Regions from separate parts of the Flexivirga sp. G2 genome, predicted to be linked through region 2. Evidence: riboswitches for the same ligand, from Rfam matches in the RefSeq annotation. Region 2 holds a riboswitch; each other region holds the start of a gene.

Region 1 (3,778 bases), 2.2 Mb from region 2:
GTGATGACGCTCAATCTGCAGTACGGCGGGGCCGATCCGGTGCAGGTCGTCGCCGCGGCGCGTGCACGGAACGTCGACACGCTGGTGCTCCAGGAGTGCACGCCGCAGGAGTTGGCGGCGTTGCGGAAGCACGGGCTCGATGCGGTGCTGCCGCAGCAGGCCGGCCGCGCCCGACCGGGGCTGCGCGGCACCGTGGTGCGCAGCAAGCACCACCTGACACTCCTGGCGGAGCACCGTGCGGGGATCTTCGCGAGCAGTCCCGACATACGCGTCCGGACCGCGGTGGGCGACTACCGGCTGCGAGCCGTGCACACGCCGGCGCCGCTGCCGGACATCGTCTCGGACTGGCGGACCGCGCTGCGATCACTCGCGCACTGGCGCGACGGACTGCCGGTGGGCCGGCCGTTGGTGATGGCCGGGGACTTCAACGCGTCGCCGTCGATGCCCGCGTTCCGCGATCTCGCCGACGGACTCACCGACAGCAGCCGGGCGACCGGCGCGGGCTGGACCCGAACCTGGCCGCACGACGCGTGGCTGCCGCCCTTCGTGCAACTGGACCACGTGTTGACCCGTGGCTTCGGTGTCGTGGCTGACGGCACCGTCGACATCGCCGGCACAGATCACCGCGGCTACTGGGCGCGATTGCGCCTGGAACCGGTCACCAACTCGATCACCAGGGGAGCGGCTCACTGAGGTCGCGCGGATCCGCCGGTGCCGACCAGCCCTCGTCGGTGTGCACGTAGGACAGGGCCGGGCCGTGCTCGACCAGGCGGCGTACCGCGGCGACCAGCCGGTCGACGTGCTCACCGTTCGTGGCCAGCCCGAGACTCGCCCGTATGGCGCACGCGCCCTCACCGACGACGGCGTCGCACAAGAGATGGGCGCAGAACCGGCCGTCGCGCACCGCGATGGCCTCCTCGTCGGCCAGCACCTGCGAGACCAGGGACGGGTCGTAGTCCTCGACGGTGAACGTCACGACGCCGACGTTCGGTCGCTCGCCGAGCACCTCGATGACGCGAACTCCGTCGATCGCGGCGAGTCCGGCACGGAGCCGACCATGTAGTTGCGCCTCGTGCGCAACGATCGTCGCGCGGTTCGCCTCCAACGTGGCGCAGGCGGCGGCGATCGCGACGGCTCCGACGGCGTTCGGCGTGCCGCCCTCGTGGCGGGCCGGACCCGTCTGCCATTGCGTCTGGTCGTGCGACACGCGCGCCGTCGCACCGCCGGCCGGGAGGTACGGGTCGGCGGCATCGAGCCAGTCGCTGCGGCCGGCGAGCACGCCCGCGCCATACGGGGCATAGAGCTTGTGGCCGGAGAAGGCGACCCAGTCGACCCCGAGCTCGTCGAGGTCGATTCGCACGTGCGGTGCGTACTGTGCTGCGTCGAGAACGGTGCGGGCGCCGAACTCCCTTGCCACTGCGACGAGTTCGGCGATCGGCCAGATCTCACCGGTTACGTTGCAGGCGCCGGTGAGCACCACGAGTCGCTCGCCCACGGGAGACTGCTCGAGCGCTTCGCGCAGCAGTTGTATGGCGTGCTGCGTGCCCGACGGAACGGGCAGGCGGGTGGTGCGGTCCTGCTCCCACGGCAGCAGCGCGGCGTGGTGCGCCGACTCCCAGGCGAAGACCCGGGTGTCCTGCGGCAGACAGTGCGCGAGCAGTCGCAACGCGTCGGTGGTGTTGCGAGTGAAGACGACCTCGTCGCCGGAGCGGGCCCCGACGAAGGCGGCGACCTGAGCGCGTGCCGCCTCGAACCAGCCGGTGGTGACCCGGCTCGCGTAGCCGGCGCCGCGGTGCACCGAGCCGTAGCGGCGCTGCACCTGCTCGGCTGCCTCGGCGACGGCGACCAACGCCGGTGTCGTCGCGCCGTGATCGAAGTTGGCGTAGTCGGTGACCGTGCGATGGACCGTCGGCACGCCGAGGTCGGCAGAGACGGTGGTGGGCAGGCCGTTCGCGGTGGCGCGGCTGGAGCGGGTGCCCACGGCGGGCACACCCAACTGCCGACCGGCCTCGTGCTGTGCGGTGGTGTCCTGCTCGGGGTCGATGCTGATGATGCTCAACGGCTGCTCCTTGGCCGATCAGGGATCGACGAGGGCAGTTGCAGAGCCGATCCGCGCTTGCCGACGTGTTGTCACGTCGGCCCGGTCGTCACCCGGAGCACCCCACCGCGGTGGAGGGTTGCCGCTCAGCTAGCCGGGGCTTGACGCTGAGACTCATGACCTGGCATCAAATGTAGCGGTCGGCCCCGCGGCGGCGTCAAACCCGTCCCGCGGAGTGGGAACGGGTGACGCGCCTCCGACGCTGCGCGCGGCGTGTTTCCCATGGGGCTGGTGGGGTTGTCGCGTACGGTGTTTTCGTGGCTACCCGTCCGTCCTCGTCGACAACGACCGCGCGCGCGACCCGGAGCAAATCCGGGTCCAGCGCGGCCGGCTCGCGCTCCCGTCCCGCGTCGGGACGCACCTCGACCCGCCCGCCCGCCAAGAAGGCGACCGGGGCGAAGGCCCGATCCGGTGGCAAGCCGGCCGGGGGCGGACTGCCGTTCCCGCTGCGCGCGGCACGCGGCACCTGGATGGGTGTTGCGCACGTCGCCGGGGGAGCCGCACGCCGGGTGGGTCACTCCGCTCGCGATCTCGAGCCGGAACTCCGTCGCGACGGTCTCGGCTTCGCGCTGATCGCGGCGGCCATCGTCGTCGCCGCGCGCGAGTGGTGGGGTCTGACCGGTATGGCGGGCGACGTCATACACGCGATCGTGGCGGGCACCTTCGGTCTCGGCGCGCTCGTGCTCCCACTGGTCCTGGTGCTGATCGGTGTGCACCTGATGCGTTCGCCGCGCGGCGACCAGGGCACCAACCGGGTGATGGTCGGACTCGCACTGTTCGCGATCGCCGTCTGCGGTGTCACGAGCATTGCCAAGGACATCCCGCAGCCGAGCGAGACCGACGCGCTGCGCGGCGCCGGCGGCATCATCGGCTTCCTCGCCAGCAGCCCGTTGGTGGCCGCCGTGCACACGGCGGGCGGCATGGCGCTGCTGCTCATCCTGGGCGTCTTCAGCATCCTGGTCATGACCGCGACGCCGGTGACGATGATCCCGGAGCGCCTCGCGATGCTGCGTGCCCGGCTCTTCGAGCACCACGGCCCGTATGTCGATGACGACGAGGCCGTCGATGCCGTCGCGCAGGACCTGCACGGCGACCAGATCGACGGCGGCAAGCGCAAGCGCCGCCGCAAGGCCAAGGGCGACGAGAACAACGTCGGACTGGACGGCGACGAGCCGTTCGAGCAGGCCGCCACCGTCGCGCCGCGGCGGACCAAGGGTGGCCGGGTCCTGCGGCCCGGCGAGAAGGACCCCGGCCAGGACGTCTACGACGTCGACGGCGCGGACCCGGCATCGCGGGAGCCGAAGAAGACAACGCCCGCCGCGGACACGCAGGCCGTGCCGCTGCCCGGCACCACCGGCAACCCGCCGGAGTCGATCAGCACGACGCCCGCCCTGCAGGCTCCGCCGACGACCCCGCTGCCGCAACGCGTCGAGCAACTCCAGTTGGCCGGCGACGTCACCTACACACTGCCCGGCAACGACCTTCTCAAGCCCGGCACCCCGCCCAAGTCACGCTCGGCCGCCAACGACCGGGTGGTCGAGGCGCTGACCGACACGATGACCTCGTTCGGTGTCGATGCGCAGGTCACCGGGTTCAGCCGTGGCCCGACCGTCACGCGCTACGAGGTCGAGCTCGGCCAGGGCACCAAGGTCGAGCGGGTCACCGCCCTGTCGAAGAACA
Region 2 (3,778 bases):
AGATGGCCTCGGCGTTGCGCGCGGCGAAGGCGCGTCCTTCGTTCGACGAGCCGGCTTGCACGTAGACCGGCCGGCCTTGTGGCGAGCGCGGGGCGTTGAACGGCCCCTTGACCTTCAGATGCGTGCCGGTGTGATCGATCCGGTGCACCTTCGCGGTGTCCAGATAGTCACCCGAGGCCCGGTCGGCGACGACAGCACTGTCCTCCCAGCTGTCCCAGAGCTTGGTGACGACGTCGATGAACTCCTGCGCGCGGCCGTAGCGCTCCTCGTTGCTGGGCACACCGTCGAGCCCGAAGTTGAGTGCGGCGTCCTGACTGAACGTCGTGACGATGTTCCAGCCGGCACGTCCTCCCGAGATCCGGTCGAGGCTCGCGAACAGCCGCGCCAGGTTGTACGGCTCGTAGAACGTGGTCGACGCGGTCGAGATCAGCCCGATCCGCTCGGTCACCGTCGCGATCGCGGTCAGCAGGGTGATCGGTTCGAACTGAGTGCTCGGTCGGTGTCCGGTGCCGTACCAGGCCGGGCCATCGGCGAGGAAGACCGCGTCGAGCTTCGCCTGCTCCGCTCGCCGCGCGATGTCCTGGTAGAACGCGATGTCGTCGATCCGGTCGAGCGGACTGTCGGGGTGTCGCCAGGACGCCTCGTGGTGACCGGTGTCGTGCAGGAAGGCATTCAGACGCAACTGTCGATCGGGCTTGCGGGTCACGGCACAACTCCTCGGGTTCGGGGATGACGGGCGCGGCGGTATCGGGTGCGGCTGGGTCGCACGACCGTTACAGAACGTTTGCTAACTGATTCAGTAACTTATGGTTATGTATGGCGGACGCCAAAGCCGTTGCCACATGGTGGAAACGGTTCAGCCGACCCGATCCAGGACCTGGATGCGGCGGCCGGTCTCGGCCGCCGCACGATGCAGGGCCGGCAGGATCCGCCGCACCCGGTCGCCGGTCAGGCGGTCGACACGCGCCTGGACACCGAGGGCGGCAACCACTCCGGCGTCGCCGACGACCGGCACCGCCAACTCGCGCACACCGTCCGTCCGCTCCTGGTCCGCGATCGCGAATCCGCGACGACGTACCTCGATGAGCTGCGCGAGCAGACCGGCATACGAGGTAAGGGTTCGATCGGTGAACGACTCGAGCTCCCCCAGCGCTCGCACCGCGGCCGCCGAACCGTCCGGCGAGAACGCCAACAGCACCTTGCCCATCGCCGTTGCGTGCATCGGCTCCCACCTCGCGGGCAGCTGCGATGCGCAGTACCCCACGGGCGGTCGCGCCGAGACGAGGCGCGACACGGCCGACTGGCCCTGGACACCGAGATTCACCGCGAAACCGATGGCCGCCGCCAGCGCATAGAGGTGCGGAACCACCTCGTCGACCGCCAGATCGGCAGTCGGCAGAAGGGCCGGCACCCGCGGGCCGACCCGGTAGACCTCAGCCCGCCGGACCAGGTATCCACTGCGGCACAGGGCCTGCAGGATGCGGTGTGTGGTGCTCATCGGCAGACCCGACTCGGCGGCCAGATCAGAAAGACCCAGCGCACGATCGCCCTCGAAGCAGTTCAGGACGAGCAGAGCCCTTTCGACCGCCTGGGAACCGGATCGGGCTGGAACGGACATGACACATCCTCGCTGCTCGGCGCGCTTATGAGCGCCGGACCGACCGGGCGCCCATCGGGTGGTCACCTGGAGCACCCCACCGCGGCTGGAGGGTTGCCGGACAGCAAGCCAGGGCTTGACGCTGCCTCTCGTCACCTGGCTTGAACATAACGCAGTGTTTTTACTTCAACAACGTTTCGTGATGCATCGCTCATCCCGTGGACATCGCGGGGGGGGCGGTTCACGATTCGGGTGGCACGGCCCGGCGTGCCCCGAGCCTCCGGGCCCACTGCTCGTGATCCGTCCAGGTGTCGACGTCCCGCCATACCTCGTCCGCGGGGATCTCCGCGAGCTGCAGACCGGCGAGGAGCGCACGCATCGACCGATCGGCTGGGTCGCCCAACTCGTCGGCAGCGGCGTGGACCGCGGTCGACCGATATCGTCCGAGCAGCCACTGCCGCCGCCCGGTCGGATCGGTCAGCACGACCCCGTCGGCATCGCCGACGTCGGCCGCACCCAGCAGCTGTATGGCGCCCACCGCACCCGGCAGGTCGCAGGCGATCAGGTAGGTCCAGTCCGCCGGCCGCGCGATCGCGCGCAGGCCGGCGACGGCCGCGGCAGCCGGTCCGGAGCCCGGCGGATCCTCGACAACCCGGAGCGCGTGCCCGGGCAGCTCCGCCGAGGTCCGGCCGACGACGACCAGCGTCCGCGCGTCCCGCACCGCCTCCAACGGCCGGGAGACCAATGAGCAGCCGGCGAGCTGCACCGCCGCCTTGTCGATGCCACCGAGCCGGGAACCGGCACCGCCGACCAGCACGATGGCGTCATACGTCGATCGCGCCGAAAGCACAGGACCGCCCACCCGAGGAACGCTACCCATTCACGGGGCACACGGAAGGCCCGCGTCGTCGTGGACGACACGGGCCTTTCGGTGTGTTCGGGGAAACGCCTGGTCAGGCGGCCCAACCGCACTGCCACGGGCTGAGGCCGCGGGAGGCGTAGACGTGGTTGGCGATGGTGATCTGCTGCTCTCGGGTCGCCAGGTCGGCGCGCGCCGCGAACTTGCCGCCGCCGGCACCCAGCCAGGTGCCGCTGTCGAACTGCAGGCCGCCGAAGTAGCCGTTGCCGGTGTTGATGTGCCAGTTGCCGGTCGACTCGCACTGCGCGATGCGGTCCCACATCGCGGCGCGGGACAGGTCCAGGCCGCCGGTGTTGACCGGCTTCGGGCTGCTGACCGGAGCCGGCGCGGCCTTCTTGGTGCCGACGACGAGCACGCGGCTGACCGGCTGCTTGGTCACCTGGCGCTTGAGGAGGGTGGTGCGGGCGATGACCTTGCCGGTCAGTTGCTGGCGCCAGGTGGCGGTCGCCGTGCCGGCGACGCCGTTGCGCTGCACCCGGGTCTTGCCCGCGGCGAGCGTCGAGTCGAACTTGCGAACCGTGGTGAACGCGACGGTCTCGGCGGTGGTCACCGTACGGGTGGTGACGGCCGGGCGGGCCTGGTCACGCGACACCTTCTTGTCGGTGGCGCGGGCAGTGGCCTTCTTGGTCGCCTTCTCGGTCGGGGTGGTGCTGTGCGAGGTCGACGGGGTCGCGCTCGAAGTGGCGGCGGTGATCGCGGCGCTGTTGGCGCCGGTCGAGGAGCCGCCACCGCACGCGGTGATGCCCAGGCCGGCGGCGACGGTGGTTGCTGCGATGGCAGCGGTCTTGGTCAAGCGGTAAGTCAAAAGTGCTCCGATGTCGTGATGTCCCGTCGAGCGGCGAGGCGCACGTCATCAGCAGATAAGGGAAATCGCTGGTGTGTGCGGGGTGAGCGGCTGTTGCCTGGCTCACCCGGCTGCGTCTCGCGCAGCCTCGGTCGGGGATGCCGACTCTCCGGTTGAACTCAACTACCGTGACGCACTGGTAACCCGAAGGTCAAATTTTGGTAACGATAGGCGCGTCACACTTGCATGTGACGCGGATCGCGTACACGCAGTTCATCAGACACAGAACAGTTACGGATGCGTCATACAGACCAGGTGCCGTAGACCTGCTCGCTGTTGTCCGACAGGGCCCGGCAGAGCGTCGGCACATCCACGGCGAGGACGTCCGCCATCGCCCGTACCGTGAGCGGGATCAGGTATGACGAATTGGTCGCCCCACGGTGCGGCGACGGCGTCAGGTATGGCGCATCGGTCTCCA
Region 3 (3,778 bases), 1.5 Mb from region 2:
GACGTCGCGCGTCGTCTCCGGGTCCAGAGCCGACGTCGACTCGTCGGCGAGCAGCAGGTCCGGGTCGGATGCCAGCGCCCGGGCGATCCCGACCCGCTGCTTCTGCCCACCGGACAGCTCCTCGGGGTGGGCCCATGCCTTGTCGAGCAGACCGACGAACGACAGCAGCTCGGCGACCCGATCCTCCTGCTCGGCCCGACCCAGGCCGGCGAGCTGCAGCGGGTATGCGACGTTGCCGAACACGGTGCGTGATCGCATCAGATTGAACTGCTGGAAGACCATCCCGGTGCGACGACGTATGGCGCGCAACGGTTTTCCCTGCAGGCGCGTGATGTCGACCCCGTCGACGACGACCGAGCCGGAACTGGCCTGTTCGAGTCCGTTGAGGAGCCGGACCAACGTGCTCTTGCCCGCACCCGAGTAGCCGATGACCGCGAAGATCTCGCCGCGGTGGATCTCGAGATCCACGCCGTCCAGTGCCCGGTGTGCCTCGTCGCCCTTCCCGAATACCTTCGACACCGCGTCGAGTCGAACCACCGGATCCGGTGGAGTCGTTGTCATTTCGAGCTCACCGTCTTCTCGTAGCCGGTCAGCAGGCGCCGCAGCTCGGCGGCCGGCCGGGTGACCGGGACACTGGTGTTCTTGGACTCGGCGACGACGAGCCGCTGCACGCGTGGGTCGTGGTAGAGCTTCACGATCTCGGCATACGTCGGGTTGTCCTTGTCCGCCGCCCGGGAGACGATCACGTTGATGTAGGGCTGCGCGGTGGCCGACTTCGGGTTGTCGGAATAGAGCGCCTTGCTCGGGTCGAGGTGGCCGTCGAGCGCGAAGTTGTTGTTGACGACGGCTCCGTCGACCGAGGACAGCGAGGTCACCGTCTGGGAGGCGTCGACCGGGGTGACCTTCACCTTGGAGGCGGCCTTGTCGATGTCGGCCGGTGTGGACACGATGCTCCCGCCGCCCTTGAGCTTCACCAGACCGGCCTTCTGCAGCACGAGCAGGGCCCGCGCCTGGTTGGTGGCGTCGTTCGGGATCGCGATGCTCGCGCCCTTCGGGATCTGTGCCAGCGAGGTGTGCTTCTTCGAATAGAGGCCCAGCGGCACGACATACGTGGATCCGATGGGCGTCAGGTCCTCGTGTGCCTGCTTGTTGTATCCGGCCAGGAAGACGAGGTGCTGGAACAGGTTGAGGTCCAGTTGTCCTTGTGCGACAGCGGGATTCGCCTGGGTGTAGTCGGAGAAGTTGACCGTCCGGAGGTCGATGCCGTGCTGCCGCGCGAGCTTCTTCAGCACCGGCCAGTAGTCCTGGTCGGCGTCGGTCACGCCGATCTTCACCGTGGTCAGCCGCGTGCCGGACGACCCGCTCGCGGTGGCGCGTCCGGTGGCGAATCCGCCGCCGGCGCCGATCACCAGGGCAATGGCGGCCGCACTGAGCCAGGTGCGTCGCGGGTGGCCCGGTCGCGGCGGCAGTTTCGGCCGGTCCGGCAGCGGCGGGACGCTCGACGGGTCGGTGGGTGTGTTGGCTGACATGCTGTCCTCGGGGTCGCGGGTATGTCGCTGGTATGACGGGGCGCCCGGCCGTGCTCGAACTCGCCCGCACGCGATCGGCATACGGACGGGACAGGGGAACTGCCGTGCTTGCCGCACCGCGCGATCGATGGATCACGCACTGCGGCCTAGTCATTCACCTGGGGCACCCCGCCACGTGCGTGAGGGTTGCCGCCCAGCAAGCCAGGGCTTGTCGCTGGGTCTCGTGACTGCGTCAAACATAAGCAAGCGTTACCGAATAAGTCAAAAGCAGTAGCGTTGCTACCTGGTTGTGATGTGCCTCACAGGCGCGTCGCGGCGCCTCGGCGGGTCGGGCTGGCGCCTCGTTACGCTCGAGGCATGCCAGCCCCGGAGATCGTCGTCAGCGCCGTGGTGTTTCGGGACCCGGGCGGCAAGGTGCTCACCGTCCGCAAGGCCGGCACCGCGAAGTTCATGTTCCCCGGCGGCAAGCTCGAGCCGGGGGAGAGTGCCATCGACGCGGCGGTGCGCGAGGTCGGCGAAGAACTCGACATACGCGTGCGCGCGGCCGACCTGCGCCCGGTGGGGACGTTCACCTCGGCTGCCGCCAACGAGCCCGGGCACTCGGTGACGGCCACGGTCTTCGAGCACCCGTACGTCCCGGTCGATGCGCCGGCAGCCGAGATCGCCGAGCTGCGCTGGGACGACCTGTCCGCCGATGCGCCCGACGATCTGGCGCCGCTCCTCGCGGACCGGGTTTTCCCGGAGTTGCGGGAGACCGGCGGATCCGACGCCTGAACCGTCCCAAACCGGGAGCGCCTCACCCACAAGACAGCACCCGCTGGTTAGGCTGCCCGGGTGTCCTCGGGAGTGACCGGTTACTTGGTGCTGCTCGGCGTCGGTGTCGCCGGAGCGGTGCTTTTCGTTGCCGCGATGCTCTCCAGGCGCCTACTCGCGCCGCGTGCGCCGAGCCTGGCGAAGCTCACGACCTACGAATCGGGCGTCGATCCGGCGACCGGCGGATGGGCGCAGACCCACTTCCGCTACATCACCTATGCGCTGCTGTATGTCGTCTTCGCGGTCGACGCCGTCTACCTCTTCCCGTGGGCGCTGGTGCTGCGTGACCACGACCTCGGCGTCGCCAGCCTGGTGGAGATGGCGATCTTCATTGCCGTCGTCCTGGTCGGCCTGCTGCATGCCGCCCGCCGAGGTCTGCTGACCTGGACCTCACCCCACGAAGTTCTCCCCCGCTCCGCTCCTCCGATACTTCGCGGGGACCCCGAGTCCGAAACCAGTGATGCCAGGGGACAACGTGACCACTGACCTGCCCATGCCCCGGGTCGGCGTCGGCCAGGCCGCTGCGCCCAAGCCGATGCGACTCGTCCTCAACTGGGGCCGGCGCTATTCCCTGTGGGTCTTCAACTTCGGGTTGGCCTGCTGTGCTATCGAATTCATCGCCGCATCGATGGCACGCCACGACTTCATCCGACTCGGCGTCATCCCCTTCGCGCCCGGCCCTCGTCAGGCCGACCTGATGGTCGTGTCCGGCACGGTCACCGACAAGATGGCGCCCGCGGTCCGCCGGCTCTACGACCAGATGCCCGAACCCAAGTACGTCATCAGCTTCGGCGCCTGCAGCAACTCCGGCGGTCCCTACTGGGACTCCTACTGCGTCACCAAGGGTGTCGACCAGCTGATCCCCGTCGACGTCTACGTGCCGGGTTGCCCGCCGCGTCCCGAGGCGTTGTTGCACGGCATACAGGTGCTGCAGCAGCAGATCGCCGACGAGAAGCTGCAGACCAAGGGACTGCGCGCCAAGCTCGGCGGGTATGCCGGGCGCAAGGCCTCCGCCGCCGAGGTGAGCCGGCCGCTGGTCGCACCTCCGACGGGGGAGCAGCAGTGACCGACACGACCTACGAAATCCCCTCCGTCACCTGCGAACCCGACGCATGGACCGCCACGTTGGAGCGGGTCCGCGGCGAAGGATTCGACTTCTTCGATTTCCTGACCGCCGTCGACCAGACCGACGCCGAGGAGGCACCCGGTTTCGATGTCGTCGTGCACCTCTACGACATCACCCCCGGCGCGTTGCGCGAGACCCTCGTGCAGACCCGGCTCGCCGACGGCGGGTCACTGCCCAGCTGCACGCCGTTGTGGGCAGGCGCCGCCTGGCACGAGCGCGAGACCCACGAGATGTTCGGGATCGGCTTCGACGGCTACACCGACGCGAGCCACGGCAAGCTACGAAAACTGTTGCTGCCGGACGGTTTCGA

The links. Region 2 has a riboswitch for S-adenosylmethionine ahead of ACZ50J_RS17865 (IclR family transcriptional regulator). Riboswitches for the same ligand answer to the same signal wherever they lie in the genome.
Region 1: linked by a shared signal. The riboswitch ahead of ACZ50J_RS06980 (aminotransferase class V-fold PLP-dependent enzyme) and the one ahead of ACZ50J_RS17865 (IclR family transcriptional regulator) in region 2 are both predicted to bind S-adenosylmethionine.
Region 3: linked by a shared signal. The riboswitch ahead of ACZ50J_RS03385 (MetQ/NlpA family ABC transporter substrate-binding protein) and the one ahead of ACZ50J_RS17865 (IclR family transcriptional regulator) in region 2 are both predicted to bind S-adenosylmethionine.

What each region holds. Positions count from the first base shown of each region.
Region 1 covers NZ_AP039675.1:1,425,826-1,429,603, forward strand. The annotation lists gene ACZ50J_RS06975 (endonuclease/exonuclease/phosphatase family protein) at 1-693, shown strand, start outside; gene ACZ50J_RS06980 (aminotransferase class V-fold PLP-dependent enzyme) at 671-2,059, opposite strand; SAM riboswitch class IV at 2,108-2,220, opposite strand; gene ACZ50J_RS06985 (FtsK/SpoIIIE family DNA translocase) at 2,569-3,778, shown strand, end outside.
Region 2 covers NZ_AP039675.1:3,690,212-3,693,989, forward strand. The annotation lists gene ACZ50J_RS17860 (LLM class flavin-dependent oxidoreductase) at 1-706, opposite strand, end outside; gene ACZ50J_RS17865 (IclR family transcriptional regulator) at 857-1,618, opposite strand; SAM riboswitch class IV at 1,635-1,754, opposite strand; gene mobA (molybdenum cofactor guanylyltransferase) at 1,839-2,459, opposite strand; gene ACZ50J_RS17875 (transglycosylase family protein) at 2,551-3,309, opposite strand; gene ACZ50J_RS17880 (TatD family hydrolase) at 3,603-3,778, opposite strand, start outside.
Region 3 covers NZ_AP039675.1:680,326-684,103, forward strand. The annotation lists gene ACZ50J_RS03380 (methionine ABC transporter ATP-binding protein) at 1-561, opposite strand, end outside; gene ACZ50J_RS03385 (MetQ/NlpA family ABC transporter substrate-binding protein) at 558-1,529, opposite strand; SAM riboswitch class IV at 1,629-1,758, opposite strand; gene ACZ50J_RS03390 (NUDIX hydrolase) at 1,887-2,303, shown strand; gene ACZ50J_RS03395 (NADH-quinone oxidoreductase subunit A) at 2,364-2,828, shown strand; gene ACZ50J_RS03400 (NADH-quinone oxidoreductase subunit B) at 2,836-3,408, shown strand; gene ACZ50J_RS03405 (NADH-quinone oxidoreductase subunit C) at 3,405-3,778, shown strand, end outside.